Regions from separate parts of the Mesorhizobium waitakense genome, predicted to be linked through region 3. Evidence: riboswitches for the same ligand, from Rfam matches in the RefSeq annotation. Region 3 holds a riboswitch; each other region holds the start of a gene.
What was found. A riboswitch is a leader RNA that binds a small molecule or an ion and turns the genes downstream of it on or off. The one in region 3 is predicted to bind thiamine pyrophosphate.
Positions count from the first base shown of each region.

Region 1: it holds a riboswitch for thiamine pyrophosphate, as region 3 does, so the genes downstream of both, AC07FD_RS25750 (YkoF family thiamine/hydroxymethylpyrimidine-binding protein) here and thiC (phosphomethylpyrimidine synthase ThiC) in region 3, are expected to answer to the same signal.
Region 2: it holds a riboswitch for thiamine pyrophosphate, as region 3 does, so the genes downstream of both, thiB (thiamine ABC transporter substrate binding subunit) here and thiC (phosphomethylpyrimidine synthase ThiC) in region 3, are expected to answer to the same signal.

Region 1 is NZ_JBWKME010000122.1:3,931-9,101, forward strand. Features, by position in the region: gene AC07FD_RS25735 (ABC transporter substrate-binding protein) at 1-390, opposite strand, end outside; gene AC07FD_RS25740 (ABC transporter ATP-binding protein) at 383-1,162, opposite strand; gene AC07FD_RS25745 (ABC transporter permease) at 1,159-1,914, opposite strand; gene AC07FD_RS25750 (YkoF family thiamine/hydroxymethylpyrimidine-binding protein) at 2,014-2,622, opposite strand; TPP riboswitch at 2,613-2,726, opposite strand; gene AC07FD_RS25755 (LysR family transcriptional regulator) at 2,831-3,751, opposite strand; gene AC07FD_RS25760 (SDR family oxidoreductase) at 3,897-4,634, shown strand; gene AC07FD_RS25765 (nucleotidyltransferase family protein) at 4,819-5,171, shown strand, end outside.
Region 2 is NZ_JBWKME010000215.1:77,345-82,515, forward strand. Features, by position in the region: gene thiP (thiamine/thiamine pyrophosphate ABC transporter permease) at 1-1,447, opposite strand, end outside; gene thiB (thiamine ABC transporter substrate binding subunit) at 1,705-2,703, opposite strand; TPP riboswitch at 2,747-2,861, opposite strand; gene AC07FD_RS38470 (thiamine diphosphokinase) at 2,950-3,594, shown strand; gene AC07FD_RS38475 (ABC-F family ATP-binding cassette domain-containing protein) at 3,596-5,171, shown strand, end outside.
Region 3 is NZ_JBWKME010000037.1:18,164-23,334, reverse strand. Features, by position in the region: gene AC07FD_RS09670 (helix-turn-helix domain-containing protein) at 1-403, opposite strand, end outside; partial or broken gene AC07FD_RS09665 (hypothetical protein) at 521-991, opposite strand; gene AC07FD_RS09660 (DUF982 domain-containing protein) at 1,264-1,506, shown strand; partial or broken gene AC07FD_RS09655 (3-oxoacyl-[acyl-carrier-protein] synthase III C-terminal domain-containing protein) at 1,862-2,115, shown strand; TPP riboswitch at 2,211-2,327, shown strand; gene thiC (phosphomethylpyrimidine synthase ThiC) at 2,432-4,255, shown strand; gene thiO (glycine oxidase ThiO) at 4,252-5,171, shown strand, end outside.

The sequences.
Region 1 (5,171 bases), on a different contig from region 3:
TTTGATCTTGCTGCGTGCCGCGTCGAACACCAGCCGGCCGGTTTCGGATTGCACGACGGCATAGACGCCCTTCAGGTCGGCTCCGGCGGTTTTCTGGGTGAACAGGCTGATGGTGCCGTTGATGCCGAAATCGGCGACGCGGTTGGCGACCAGGGTGCCGGCACCGGTATCGCTGTAGGGCAGGATGTCGACCTCGAGCCCGGCTTCGGAATAGAACCCTTTGTCGCGGGCGACGAACAGCCCGATGTGGTTGGTGTTGACCGTCCAGTCGAGGGCGACGGTGACCTTTTGCGCAGCCGATTGTGCTTGGGCACGGCCAGCTCCGGCCACCAGCGGAAGACCGGAGACAAGGGTGAGCAACAAGGCCTGCCGGCGCGTCAAGTCAGTCATGGTCGTGTCCTTTGGATGAGTGCGGGTTGGGCTCGGGGTTGAGCAGGATGTCGAGTATCTCGGCCTCGATTGCGCTTGTCTGCAACGCGTCAGCGCCGCCAAGGCTGCGCGGGCGCGGCAGCGGCACCTTGATTTCGCGGACGATGCAGGCCGGACGCGCCGACAGCACATAGATGCGGTCGGACAGGAAGACGGCTTCGCGCACATCGTGGGTGATCAACAGTGCCGTCCAGCGATGGCGCCGCCACATCTGCTCGAGCCAGCGCTGCATGGCGGTGCGGGTCAGTGCATCGAGCGCGCCGAACGGTTCATCGAGCAAAAGCATGTCGCGCTCCTGCACCACGGTGCGCAACAGCGCCGCGCGCTGGCGCATGCCGCCCGAAAGCTGCGCCGGAAAATGCCGTTCGAAGCCGGCAAGCCCGAACTCGGCAAACAGCGGCGCAACGCGCGCCCGCGCCGCCTTGCGCCTGATGCCTTGCACTTCGAGCCCAAGCGTCGTGTTGTCGAGGATGCGTCGCCACGGCATCAGCGCGTGACGCTGCGGCATAAAGGCGAAATGCCTGCCGTGGTCGTCGAGCGGCGTGCCGTCGAAGAACATCTCGCCCTCGCCGTGCTGCGCGCCGGTCAGAAGCTGGAACAGCGTCGACTTGCCGGCGCCCGACGGCCCGAGCATGGAGACGAATTCACCGGCGCCGACGCTGAGCGAAATGTCGGCGAGCACGTCGAGCCGGCCAAATGCCTTGCGCACATGCCGCAGTTCGAGCCGGCTCATCGCCACGGCCCCGTCCCGGCGGGGTGCTGGCCGGCGGCCCGTTCCCAGGGCATGGCAAGGCGCTGCAGGAACACCGTCAGCCCAAACAGAGTGAGCGTGAGCGCGGCGCTGACACCGACGGCGGCCAGCACCAGATCGGGGCGGAAATTGTTCTTGGCGTTGAGCATGTAGATGCCCAGCCCCTTCGCGGCACCGGCATATTCGGCGAAGATGGCGCCGACCACGGCATAGGTGATGGAGATCCTCAGGCCGGCGAAGAAATAGGGCAGCGCCGAGGGCAGTCGCGCCAACAAGAAGACGCGCCAGCGCCCTGCCCCCATGGCGCGCAGCATCTGCCCGATCTCGGCCTCCGTCGCCTCGTAGCCCTGCACCAGCGCCACCAGCATCGGAAAGAAGGTGACCAGCGCCACCAGCATGATCTTGGGCATCAACCCGAAGCCGAACCACAGCACCACCAGCGGCGCGATCGCCACCAGCGGCAAGGTCTGGCTGACGATGAAGACGGGAAACAGCGCACGCCGCAGCGGCCGGAAGAAGTCGACCAGCATCGACAGCGCAAAGGCCGCGCTGAGCGAAAAGGCAAAGCCGATCAGCGTGGCCCGGATGGTCGGAATGGCATTGTCGACCAGCGCTTCGCGATTGAGCATCGCCTGCTCGAACACACGCGAAGGCGCCGGCAGTGTCGTCGACTTGATGCCGGAATAAGTGGCATAGAGCTCCCAAGCCAGCAGCAGCAACCCGACCGAAATCATGGCCGGTGCTGCCTTGACAAGAAGGCTCGCGATCGGGCTCGAAGCGGCTGATAATGAGACCACGGGCATAACCTTTGACGGGGTCGCGAATGCGGCCGCTCAGCTGGCCGACGGGCTGTTCGCCGAGACCGTGACGTCGAGGGTTACGTGGCCGGCGCCTGGCCCGAAGCGGCAGAAGGCTTCGTCCAGCGCCGAAAAGATCGCGCCGGCATCCCCGCGCAATTTCGTGCAGAAATGCTTCGAGCGCTCATAGACGCCGGACTGCTTGAGAAAATCGATGCAGCCGTAGATCTCTTCCATGTGGTCGTCGGTGCCCATCACATAGAGCGAGAACTGCGCTGCCGCCGGCTGGCCGGTCAAAGCCGCGCCACGCACCGCGGCGATTGCCGCATCCTTGCGCGGGCCGAGGGGGCCGACAGGCCCACCAAGCGCATCGGAACGGCAGATCGGATCATCCGGCTCGCCAGGGCAGCCGCGCGAGATGGTGGCTGACAACACGCAATGTTTGCCGCTGCGTGCCGCCGCCACGAACAGGTCTCGCATCGCCGGAAACAGCACTTCGGGCGGCCCGACCAGCAAGGTCGAGATGTCGTCGGTCTCGATCCTGAGCCGATCGCGGTAGGGGTCGAGCCCATCCAGCGCGCCAAGGATGACGCCGACGAAATCGTCGGCCATGGGATATAGGGAAATCTGTGCGCCTGAAAACATCGCCCGCCTCGCTCCGCTGGTATTACCCAGATCAGCTTCTAGGGTCTGTGGGCTTGCCGCCCCCGTCTCAGCCCCGACCGTACGGAGCACCCCTGTGGATGCGCGGGTTAAAGCACCATTCGAGTTGAAGCGAAAGTCGTTTTTTTGGTGTGCTCCTCCAAAAGCATTGCGCCAGGCCTGCGAAACCGGACCGTCGAGCGACAAACTTTCAACCAACAGGCGTTGTCTGGCGCCCGGTATGCGCATGGCGCAGGAAATCGACGAAGGCCCGTACGGTTGGTGCTGTATGACGCTGCTTCTGATAGCAGAGGAACCAACCGGGAAAGGCCGCGCACCAATCATCCAGCAGCGACACCAGCTTGCCGGCATCGATCAACGGGCGCACGAGGTCTTCAGCCCAAAAGGCGATGCCGACGCCCTGCACGGCGGCGGCAATCGCCATGTCGCGGCTGGAGACGACAAGCGGACCATTGACGACGACCGAGAACCATTCGCCGCCTCTGGCGAATTCCCATGCGTAGGGCCCGGCACTGCCCGGTCGGCGCCAATTGATACAGCGGTGCTGGAGCAGATCGGCCGGTGCCGACGGCGATCCGCAACGGGCGAGATAGTCCGGCGAGGCCACGGCGAGTTGGCGCTGCGTGCCGCCAAGCGCCACCGCAACCATGTCAGCTTCGAGAAATTCGCCGAGCCTGGCGCTGACATCATAGCCGGCCTCGACAATATCGACGGCGGCATCGTCGATCGTCACATCGAGCACGATGTCCGGCCATGCCTCATGAAAACGGCCAAGCAACGGCTCCAGATAGGTGGCGGCGGCAACGCTGGGCATATGGACGCGCAAGACGCCGGCCGGTGTGTCGCGCAAGGCCGTCGCATCGCCGACCGCCGCCTCCATCTCGGCCATAGCCGGCGCGAAGCGCGCATGCAGGCGCGCGCCGGCTTCGGTCAAGGAGAGGCTGCGGGTCGTGCGGTCGAGCAGGCGCAGGCCAAGCCGCGTTTCGAGCTGACGGATCGTCTGGCTGAGCGTCGACGCTGAAATCCGCAGATCTTCAGCGGCACGGGCGAAGCTGCCATGCGCCACGACAGCGGCAAAGGCTTTCAGCTCGGCATAGTCGCTACCTCGCATTATGCCAGATTCTCCAATGAGTATGATGGCATCCTATCGCATTTTCGGTATGGCGTCTGCTGCCTAGCTTGAGGACATGCCTCGAACGGCTGCAATCATCGGCATCGAGCACACTTGAATTTCCCTCTGAGCAGGAGCAACGAACATGCAGAAACTCAACGGAAAAATCGCCTTGGTGACCGGCGCCTCCTCGGGCATTGGCGCGGCAACCGCGCTGGCGCTGGCGGAGCAAGGTGCTGTCGTCGCCATCGCGGCGCGACGTCGGCAGCGCCTCGACGACCTGGCCGCACGCATCCGCGACAACGGCGGCGAGGCCTTGGCCATCGAGACCGACATCACCGACGAGGCGCAGGCCACAGCCATGGTCCGGCGCGTGCTGGAAAGCCATGGCCGGCTGGACCTGCTGTTCAATGTTGCCGGTGTCGGCGTCGCCGCACCCTTCCAGAACACCACCACCCGCGAATACCGGGAGATGGTCGACCTCAACATTCTGGGTCTGCTCTACACGATCAACGCGGCGCTGCCGTCAATGAAACCGCAGGGATCAGGCCACATCGTCATCGTTTCGTCGGGCACCGGCCGCTACATCCATCCATCCGTGGTCTATTCCGGTACCAAGCATGCGGCCAGCGCCATGGCGGAATCACTGCGCCGCGAAATCAGCAAGGACGGCATCCGCGTCACGGTGATCGAGCCGGGCGCGGTCAGGACCGAGTTCACCGCCAATATGCGCGACGATGTTCGGCTGGCTGTCGAGCAAAGGTTGGGCGACATGGAGCAACTGGAGAGCGAGGACATCGCCGCCGCCATGCTCTTCGCGGTCTCGCAGCCACCAAGGGTCAACGTTAATATCCTGACCCTCTATCCGACACAGCAGGCTTGATAACCCGCCGCAGCCCGTTCCCCGCCGCAATGGATTGCTCCATGGCGTATGAGCGTGGCGCCAGTCCGACAGTTATAAGATTTTCGCAATTTTCTTATAACTCGCTTGAAATGCGGAGCAAAAGCGCGCAGCTATAAGGGAACCGCAAATTTCTTATAACCTAGAGACATTGGTCGAACGCACGATGAAATCGATCGACATCGCTTATCGCACCTTGTTCGCTGAACTCGTGCAACGAAGCCTGGACGCGTCGTTCCAAACCGACTTCTCGACAGCGGGCAATTTCGTGCGAGTCCCCGTAAAAGGCCGCGACTACTGGTATTTTGAGGAGACTCGGCCGAAGACAACAAGACGATATGTCGGCCCGGCCAACGATCCCGAGATCGCAAAACGCGTCGCCGCCTTCAGGGAAATCAAAAGCGACCTGAAGAGCCGTCGCAAGCTTGTATCGACGCTTGTCCGCGAAGCTGGGTTGATGGAGCCGGAGAAATTTACCGGTGATATCGTTGAAGCCCTTGGCAAGGCCGGGTTTTTCCG
Region 2 (5,171 bases), on a different contig from region 3:
CGAGATCGCCGAGCGACAGCGCCATGGCGAAAGCAAAGGCGGTGGCGAGCGGCCGCCGCAGCGACGGCCAGTCGACCAGCATCAACCGGTTCCAGCCGGTGATTCCGAGCTGAGCACAGAGCCTTTCGTGACGCTCGCTCGCCGCATCATAGGCGGGACGGACAGCGCGCAGCGCGAACGGCATTGCCATCACCGCGTTGACGGTGACGACCATGACCGGGGCGATGGCAAAGACATCGCCGACATGGCGCAGCAACAGGAACCAGCCGGCGCCGACGACGATCGGCGGCACGACGAGGACAAAACCGGCGCCGGTATCGGCGGCATGTTCGAGCATCGTCTTTGCGCCGGAGCGGCGGTTCAGCGCCAGCGCCCGGCGCGCCATGGTCAGCGCCAGCGACAGCGTCACGGAAAGCAGGGCCGACAGGAAGGCGAGCACCGCACTGGTCAGCGTCGCCTGCCGCACGACGGCCTCGCCGGCCAGGCGGCCGAGATCGGCGCCAAGCCCGGCCATCACCGTGGCCGCCATCGGTCCGACGACAAACAGCAGCGCCAACACGATGAGCACGACGTTCAGCAAGGTTTCGGTCCCATTGACGGAGAGGTAGCGGCGCGGCGCCACCGGCAGGTTGGTGTCGCCGACCACATTGGCGCCAAGCCGCGTCAGCGCCAGCACGACGACAAACGTCAAGGCGATCTGCAGCAAGGTCAGCGTGACGGCCCGCGCGGGATCGAAATCGAAGCGCAGCGCCTGGTAGATGCCGACCTCCAGCGTCGTCGCGGCCGGCCCGCCGCCGAGCGTCAGCACGATCGTGAAGGATGTGATGCAGAGCATGAACACAAGCCCGGCGACACCCGGCAACGCCGCACGCAGCGTTGGCCATTCGATCAACCGGAACGCCGGCCGCGCGCCCATGCCGAGCTGGCTGGCCAACCGCCACTGATCGGCGGGAATGGTCTGCAATGCCTCGAGGAACAGCCGCACGCTGAGCGGCAGGTTGAAGAAGACATGCGCGACGAGGATGCCCGACAGGCCATAGATGCCCGGCCAACTCCCACCGCCGATTACCGCGAACACGCCGGCGAAATAGCCGGCGCGGCCATAGAGAGCGAGAATGCCGAGTGCCGCGACGATGGCCGGCAGCGCCAATGGTACGGCGAACAGCTGCAGGATGAAGGCGCGGCCAGGGAAGCGCGGATGCCGCGACAGCGCGCGCGCCACCAACAGCGCCGGCCCGACCGAAAGCAGCGTCGAGAGCGCCGCTTGCAAGAGCGTGAAGCGAACGACGCGCAGCAGATAAGGATCGAAGGCTGCCCAAGCGCCAGAGAAGTCGTGAGCGCCTTCGAAAAGCAGCCCGGCAAACGCGCCGCCGATCAGCAGCGCGAGGGCGGCGAGCGCGATGATGCCGGCGGTGATGCGGGGGTCAGCTGGATGGCGCGTGGGCATGTCGCGCTACCCAACGCTGTCATGGGTGTCAATTGATTGAAATGCTTGGCTAAGGTCTAGTTCCCGCCCACCCCCCTCTGTCCTACCGGACATCTCCCCCGCAAGGGGGGAGATTGCTCGTTTCGCCACCCAGGCCAAATTCCAAAATGGCAGGAATGAGCGAGGCGACAGAGCTGCCGATCTCCCTCCTTGCGGGGGAGATGGCCGGCAGGCCAGAGGGGGGTGACTTGGCACAAACATATGGCGAAGCTTGAATCCTACTTGCTCATCGCCGCCAGCCATTCATCGACCCAGGCCTTGCGGTTGGCGGCGACCTCCTCGGGGCTGAACAGCAAGGTCTTGGTCGGCTTGACCAATTTGTCGAAGGCCGGGTTGAGCGGCTTGTCGGTCTTACCGGCCGGGAACATCCAGTTGGTCTCGGGGATGGCATCCTGGAATTTCGGCCCGGTCATGAAGGCCAGGAACTTTTCCGCCAGCGGGTTTTTCGCCCCTGTCGTGGTGATGCCGGCAACCTCGATCTGCAGATATTCGCCCTCTTCGAACGACGCTGCCTGGTAGCGCTCGGTGTTCTCGGCGACCATGTGATAGGCCGGCGACGTCGTGTAGGACAGCACCATCGGCGCCTCGCCCTTGGTGAACAGGCCATAGGCCTCGCTCCAGCCCGGCGTCACGGTCAGCACTTTCGACTTGAGCTTGGCCCAGGCTTCCGGCGCCTTGTCGCCATAGACCGACTTGACCCACAACAGCAGGCCGAGACCCGGGGTCGAGGTGCGCGGATCCTGGATGACGATCTTGTCGTCGGCGCTGCCTTCGACCAGGTCCTTCAGGCTCTTCGGCGGGCTCTTCAGCTTTTCAGTGTCGTAGACGACGGCGAAATAGCCATAGTCGAAAGGAACGAAAGTATCGTCGCTCCAGCCGCCCGGCACATTGACGCCGGACACCGCGCCATGCGGCGCAAACAGCCCCGTGGCCTTGGCATCGGCGGTGAGATTGGTGTCGAGGCCAAGCACGATGTCGGCCTTGGTCGATGGCCCTTCCAGCCTGACGCGGTTGAGCAGCGCGACGCCATCGGCGACAGAGACGAACTCGACATCGCAGCCGCACTCGGCTTCGAATTCCTTCTTCACCACGGGACCTGGACCCCAGTCGGCGGTGAAACTCTCATAGGTGTAGACGGTGAGCTTGTCCTTGGCCAAGGCAGGTCCGGACAGGACCATGACCATCGCTGTGGCAAGGGAGTAGAAAAGCGTGCGCATCGGCGCCTCCTTCGTTCGAATTGAAAGGAATTGAGGCGCCGGACTGTCCGAAACGTCTAATCCCTCCGCCGGTACAAACCGGATCAGGTTCAGCGGGTTGGCGAGATTGCCTCTCAGCCGGTCCGCGAAGATCGCGTCCGGCACCCCGTTAGAGCGTTTCGAGACATAGGCCGGGCCGATCCCTCACGCAAGTGGCAGTTTGCCGGCCTTCCGTTTCCCGTGCCGGGCTGGTAAGGGCCACACGATATGAGCACATTCACCATCCTGCTTGGCGGCGATCTCATCCGCACGCCACGGCTCGACCACCAGGTCGAAGGCTCCCGCGTCATCGCCGCCGACGCCGGCATCGGCCATGCGCCGCTGCTGGGCCTTGTCCCGGAACTGTGGGTGGGTGATTTCGATTCCGTGCCGGCCAACCTGCCGGACGACCTCGCCGCCGTGCCCCGTCGGACCTTTCCGGCGGAGAAGGACCAGACGGATGGCGAACTGGCGGTCGCCGCCGCACTGGAGCGCGGCGCGACCAGCCTGATGCTCGCCGGCGCTTTCGGCGGCAAGCGCGCCGACCACGCCTTCCTGCATCTGGCGCTTGCCCTGCGGCTGGCCGAAGCCGGAACAGAGATAGTTTTGACCAGTGGCGCGCAGGAAGGCGTTCCACTGCTGCACGGGAAAGCCGGCTTCGACTATGCCGACGGCACGTTGTTTTCGGTGCTTGGCTTTTCCGATCTTTCCGGCCTGACCGTCACCGGCGCCAAATGGCCGCTCGACCGCGTCAGGGTCGCGTTCGGCTCCTCATTGACCATCTCCAACGAGGTCAAGGGCCGCCTCGAAATCACACTCGGCCAGGGCCGCGCGCTGTTGCTCGCCCACCCTTATCCACTACCTGAAAGCTGATATGGCCCCGCCCCTTCTCAATCTCGACGGGATAAAACTGACCTTCGGTGGCACGCCGCTGCTCGATGGCGCCGCCTTGACCGCCTCGGCCGGCGACAAGATCGCGCTGGTCGGCCGCAACGGGTCTGGCAAGTCGACGCTGCTGAAGATCGCCGCCGGCCTGATCGAGCCACAGGACGGCGAGGTATTCCGGCAGCCTTCGGCGACAATCCGCTATTTGCCGCAGATGCCCGACATGGAGGGTTTTGCGACGGTGCGCGCCTATGTCGAGGCCGGGCTCGGACCTGCCGACGATCCATACCGCGCCAGCTATCTCATGGAGCATCTCGGCCTGTCGGGCGAGGAGCGGCCGAACGATCTTTCCGGCGGTGAGGCCAGGCGCGCGGCACTCGCCCGCGTCATGGCGCCGGAGCCCGATATTCTGCTGCTTGATGAGCCGACCAACCATCTCGATCTCTCGGTGATCGAATGGCTGGAAGAAGAGCTCGTCCGCACCTCCTCGGCGCTCGTCGTCATCTCCCACGACCGCCGTTTCCTCGAGCGCGTATCGCGCGCCACCGTCTGGCTCGACCGCGGCCAGACCCGCAGGCTGGACAAGGGCTTTGGCCATTTCGAGGAATGGCGCGACCTCGTGCTGGAGGAGGAAGAGCGCGAACAGCACAAGCTCGGCCGCCAGATCGTGCGCGAGGAGCACTGGCTGCGCTACGGCGTGACGGCACGGCGCAAGCGCAACATGCGCCGCCTTGGCGAATTGCAGACCATGCGCCAGCGTTTTCGTGGCCATCGCGGCGCCGAAGGCTCGGCAACCATGGTGGCGAGCGACGCCGCCGAATCCGGCAAGCTGGTGATCGAGGCGAAAAACATCGAGAAGAGCTTCGGCGACCTCACCGTGGTTAAGGCATTCTCGACCCGCATCCAGCGCGGCGATCGCGTCGGCCTCGTCGGGCCGAACGGCGCCGGCAAGACGACGCTGCTGAAGATGCTGACCGGTGAGTTGAAGCCCGACGCCGGGTCGGTGCGGCTCGGCACCAATCTGGAGATCGCCACGCTCGACCAGAAGCGCGAAGCGGTCGATCCGCAAGAGACGCTGGCGCAATATCTCACCGACGGACGCGGCGAGAACCTCGTCATCAATGGCGAGCAGCGCCATGTCGTCTCCTACATGAAGGATTTCCTGTTCAAGGCCGAGCAGGCACGCACGCCTGTCCGCGAGCTCTCCGGCGGCGAACGGGCGCGGCTCTTGCTGGCGCGCGTGCTGGCGCGGCCGGCAAACCTTCTGGTGCTTGATGAGCCGACCAACGATCTCGACATGGAAACGCTGGAACTGCTGCAGGAACTGGTTGCCGGCTTTGCCGGCACCGTCATCCTGGTCAGCCACGACCGCGATTTCCTCGACCGCACCGTGACCAGCATCATTGCGCCGGACGGCGGCGGGCGCTGGATCGAATATGCCGGCGGCTATTCGGACATGCTGGCGCAGCGCGGCGGCACCAGGCTAGACGACCGCAAGGCGCGGACGAAAACCGAAGCCGGCGAAGCCCCGGTCGCGACCAAGAATGAAGCCGCCGCGCCAAAGG
Region 3 (5,171 bases):
CCCAAAAATCACGGAGGCCGGCTGCAGCACTTTGAGGTGTGTCTTCTCGCATATCGGGCACAGCAGAGACGGGCAGATCAAACTCTGTATCCAACCAGTCAGACATCAAGAACGCAATTGCCCCTGCGGCAATCGCCCCGTCTCGCTGGCGGGCCGTCATTTTGCTCATCGATCGGAAGCTGACCCCCTCTTCGCGCGGAATGTCCAGATCATCCGACAGAAAAAAGGAAAGGGGAAATCCCAAAGTGCGAGCAAGCTTCTTGGCAACATCCTCGCTCGGAAGATACTCCCCCGCTTCATAGCCCGTGACCGTACGTGGTTCGATACCAGTCTTTGCAGCGAGTTCTTTCATCGTCAGGCCGGCCCGCTTACGAGCCACGGTAAGCCGCGATCTATTAAACATTATGCCGCCTTGCGCTTCACCGGCACATCAATCTCGACGTCTTCGATCGGGTCTTCGACCGGCACTCCACCGTCCACACCCGGCAACGGAATGAAGATGCGCTCTCCCCAGTCAGTTATAATCCGGGCCGGTGACGGCGCGAAGCTCGCTGCGCCCGTCTTTTGCCTCCAAGGTTTTCACAAGCTCGCGATGGGACAGCAGGCCGTGCTGCAGATTGATGGCAGCCAGCGGCGCTGGAAGCTGGCGCAGATAGGTGGCCGGCGCGCCGACCAGGCTGGCGAGTTGGCCAAAACTCCAATGCGTGGGTGCAACAGGGGCATGCGCATCGGGCAGCATTAGCCACAGGCGCTCCCGATCGTCGCGGCTGGCGTCGACGCGGATCAGTTCGCTTTCGACGAGGCGGGTCTTGATGCGTTCGGTTCGCCATTTCACCGAATTATGGAGATCGGTGAGAGAAAGGTAGCGCTCGTCGGCCGGCCGATTGAACCACTCCGACGACACGCGACCGATACGCTGGCCGCGGCTGACGTCGACCTTGTAACCGGCACGCGCGTTACGGACGGGCGTGTGAAATTCCATTTGTGTCATGGTTGCTGCTCCGCGGCGGACGCCGGGAGCCTCTCTCCCGGACCTTCACCCGCCGCTGCAGGCCCGCCCGCCCTCTACCTCTGCCGGCATCCCCGCCCGCCGCCAGAAGCGCCGGCATTGCAGCAGAGTTTGCGCCAGGTGGCTGGCGCACGAAGTGTGAAGGCCGGCAAGGTCTGCTGGCCCTATTCGGCCCTCGGCAATACATGTATGAAACGAGCCGACGTCATGGCAGGCGCAGACCGCACCAAGCTCGGTATTGAGGGTGTAATTGGATGTCGAGCAGGTTCGTCCGACCCGTGGTGGTGCAAGTTGGCCGACATGACCGTGAGCGCGTCATTTTCGATGTGAACGACGCGGCCACGATTCTGCTCCGGAGCTTCCATGATCAGACGAAGAAGCGGAAACTGGCTATGGATGCATGCCTTCAGGTTCTGCGTGGCGAAGCCCACCCGCTGGTTGCCAGACGGGCTTTCGTTGTGGCGGCGTTAGAAGCGAAAATTCTGCGCAGTGATTGAGTTCCAAGACTATAATAGCCTCAATTACTTCAAAACCCCCGCAAGAGCAGTAACGCAGACAAATAGATCGAACGAACGCTTACTCTTGTAGCCGCGATACATAGCTGCGTATCGAGTGCTGCGCTCGTCGCGCAAGATTGATTCGTTGGATCATCCGCCAAGCTCAGGTTTGTGGCGGAGGTCTTTCCGGTTGGTGGAACGCAACCCTGTCGTCGCCGCCCAGAAGGGCCGCACTGCTTCTCCGGCACGCCGTCGGCGCTGCCCCCCTTTGCGGATCTTCACGACGAGGGGCTCGCCGTCGATGACCTGCATGAGGGCCTCTGGAGTTGTCGAAGAAGAAGCCGCCTTCACGCACAAGCCGCAGGACATCGACCGCTTCGTGCCGCACCAGGCCAATGCCCGCATTTTTGATGCCGTAGGGAAAACCTTGGCATTGCCGATTGTGCTGTCGTCAAGACGATCGCCGAATACGGCAATTCTTCCGCGGCGACGATCCCGCTGTCGCTGTCACTGGCCAACCAGACGAAGCCATTTCGGCCTGGCGAAAAAGTTCTTCTGGCTTCGGCGGGAGCGGGCTTGAGCGGCGGCGCTGCCGTCGTCGGAATATAGCCGAGCGGTGGGCGCCCACAGGACAAACTGTCCGAGTGAGATGGATGGCCGGTCGACAGGCGCTTGACAAAGCGGCGCCGGCTCGTTCAATTCGAGGCATTCACCAGGGGGGTCCCGACAAGGGGCTGAGATACTGCTGGCTTTCGCAGCGCAGTGACCCGTTGAACCTGATCCAGTTCATACTGGCGTAGGGACGGTGCAAGCGCTTTGCGGGAGTTTATGCCCGAAGACCTGTCTCGAGCAGGTCGGCCAAAGCGTTTTTCATCCTTCCGGCACAGAACTGGGTCTCCAATGCAAATGAGCAAAGGAGCCTCAAATGAATGCCTTGACCCCAGCGGTTTCCACGGGACCGCTGCCTGCCTCACGAAAAATCCACAAATCCGGCGTCCTCCATCCACAGATCAGGGTGCCGATGCGCGAAATCTCAGTCCATCCGACGGCGGGTGAACCGCCCGTGACGGTCTACGATCCATCTGGCCCATATACCGATGTGACGGTCGAGACGAGCATCGAGAAAGGCCTGGCGCGGCTTCGGCACGAATGGATCGCAGCGCGAGGCGATGTCGAAGCTTATGACGGCCGCCATGTCAGGCCGGAAGACAACGGCTTCGCCGTGGGCGAGCGTCTGACGCCGGAATTCCTCGTTCGCAACCGCCCGTTCAAGGGCAAGGCCGGCAAGGCGGTGACCCAGCTTGCCTATGCCCGCGCCGGCATCATCACGCCCGAAATGGAGTTCGTCGCCATCCGCGAGAACCTTGGCCGCGAGATCCTGCACGGCAAGCTGCAACGCGACGGCGAAGCCTTCGGCGCGGAGCTTCCCGATTTCGTCACGCCGGAATTCGTGCGCGACGAGGTGGCGCGCGGGCGCGCGATCATCCCCGCCAACATCAATCATCCCGAGAGCGAGCCGATGATCATCGGCCGCAATTTCCTGGTGAAGATCAATGCCAATATCGGCAATTCCGCCGTCACCTCCTCGATGGCCGAGGAAGTCGAAAAGATGGTCTGGGCGATCCGCTGGGGCGCCGATACGGTGATGGACCTGTCGACCGGCCGAAACATCCACAACATCCGCGAATGGATCGTGCGCAATTCGCCGGTGCCGATCGGCACCGTGCCGCTCTATCAGGCACTCGAAAAGGTCGGCGGCATCGCCGAGGACCTGACTTGGGAAGTCTATCGCGACACCCTGATCGAGCAGGCCGAGCAAGGCGTCGACTATTTCACCATCCATGCTGGCGTGAGGCTGCATTACATCCCGCTCACGGTGGAGCGGGTTACCGGCATCGTCAGCCGAGGCGGCTCGATCATGGCGAAGTGGTGCCTGCACCATCACAAGGAGAGCTTCCTCTACGAGCATTTCGAGGAGATCTGCGACATCTGCCGCGCCTATGACGTTTCGTTCTCGCTCGGCGATGGACTTCGCCCCGGTTCGATCGCCGACGCCAACGACGCCGCGCAATTCGCCGAACTGGAAACGCTTGGCGAACTGACGAAGATCGCATGGGCGAAGGATTGCCAGGTGATGATCGAAGGGCCTGGCCACGTCCCCATGCACAAGATCAAGCAGAACATGGACAAGCAGCTCGCAATCTGCGGTGAAGCGCCCTTCTATACGCTCGGGCCGCTGACGACGGACATAGCGCCGGGCTACGACCACATCACGTCGGGCATCGGTGCCGCGATGATCGGCTGGTTCGGCACCGCGATGCTCTGTTACGTGACGCCGAAGGAGCATCTTGGGCTGCCGGACCGCAACGACGTCAAGACCGGCGTGATCACCTACAAGATAGCCGCGCACGCCGCCGACCTCGCCAAGGGCCACCCGGCGGCGAAAGTCAGGGATGATGCCCTTTCCCGCGCACGCTTCGAGTTCCGCTGGGAGGATCAGTTCAACCTGTCGCTCGATCCCGAAACGGCGCGCTCCTTCCACGACCAGACTTTGCCAAAGGAGGCGCACAAACTGGCGCACTTCTGCTCGATGTGCGGGCCGAAATTCTGCTCCATGCGCATCTCCCACGACATTCGTGCCGAAGCGCAGAAGGAAGGAATGGCGGCGATGGCGGAAAAATATCGCGATGGCGGCAATCTCTACATGCCGGTGAGCGACAGCGCGCCCAAAGGACCAGGGCCGTCATGAGGGTTCTGGTAAAAGGGGCCGGCGTTGCCGGCCTCACCGCAGCCTTCGAACTCGCCGCTCGCGGCGCAGCGGTCACCGTCGCCGAAATCGGGTCGGGTCTCGGCGGCAATGCATCATGGTTCGCCGGCGGCATGCTGGCGCCGTGGTGCGAGCGCGAAAGCGCCGAGCAGCCGGTGCTGGATCTCGGACGCGGCGCCGCCGACTGGTGGGAGGCGGTGCTGCCTGGTCAGGTGACGCAGGCCGGAACACTGGTTGTGGCGCCGCCGCGTGACAGCGGCGAGCTGGACCGCTTCGCCGGCCGCACCTCGGGCCATCGCTGGCTCGATGAAGCGGAAATCGCGCGGCTGGAGCCCGATCTCGCCGGGCGTTTCCGGCGTGGGCTGTTCTTCCCCGGCGAGGCGCATCTCGACCCGCGCCGGGCGATGGCGGCGCTTCACGACAAGCTTGTCGCGATGGGTGTCGACATCAGCTTCGCCACGGACGCGCGGCAGCTTCCCGGGTTCGAGCACGAGATCGACTGCACGGGAATGGCGGCGGACGACGGAAGGCTGCGCGGCGTGCGCGGCGAGATGATGATCCTGCACACGCCTGATATCGCGCTATCGCGCCCCGTGCGGCTGCTTCATCCGCGCTTTCCGCTATACACGGTACCGCGCGCCAACCATCGTTTCATGATCGGCGCGACGATGATCGAGAGCGACGGCGCTGGACCGGTCACGGTCCGCTCTATGATGGAGCTTCTGGGCACGGCCTGCGCGCTCCATCCAGCCTTCGGCGAGGCCGGTATCGTCGAGACCGGCGTCGGTGTTCGCCCGGCCTTCTCCGACAATCTGCCGCGTGTCGAAGCGCGTGGAAACACCGTCGCCATCAACGGGCTTTATCGCCATGGCTTTCTTCTCGCGCCAGCCATGGCGCG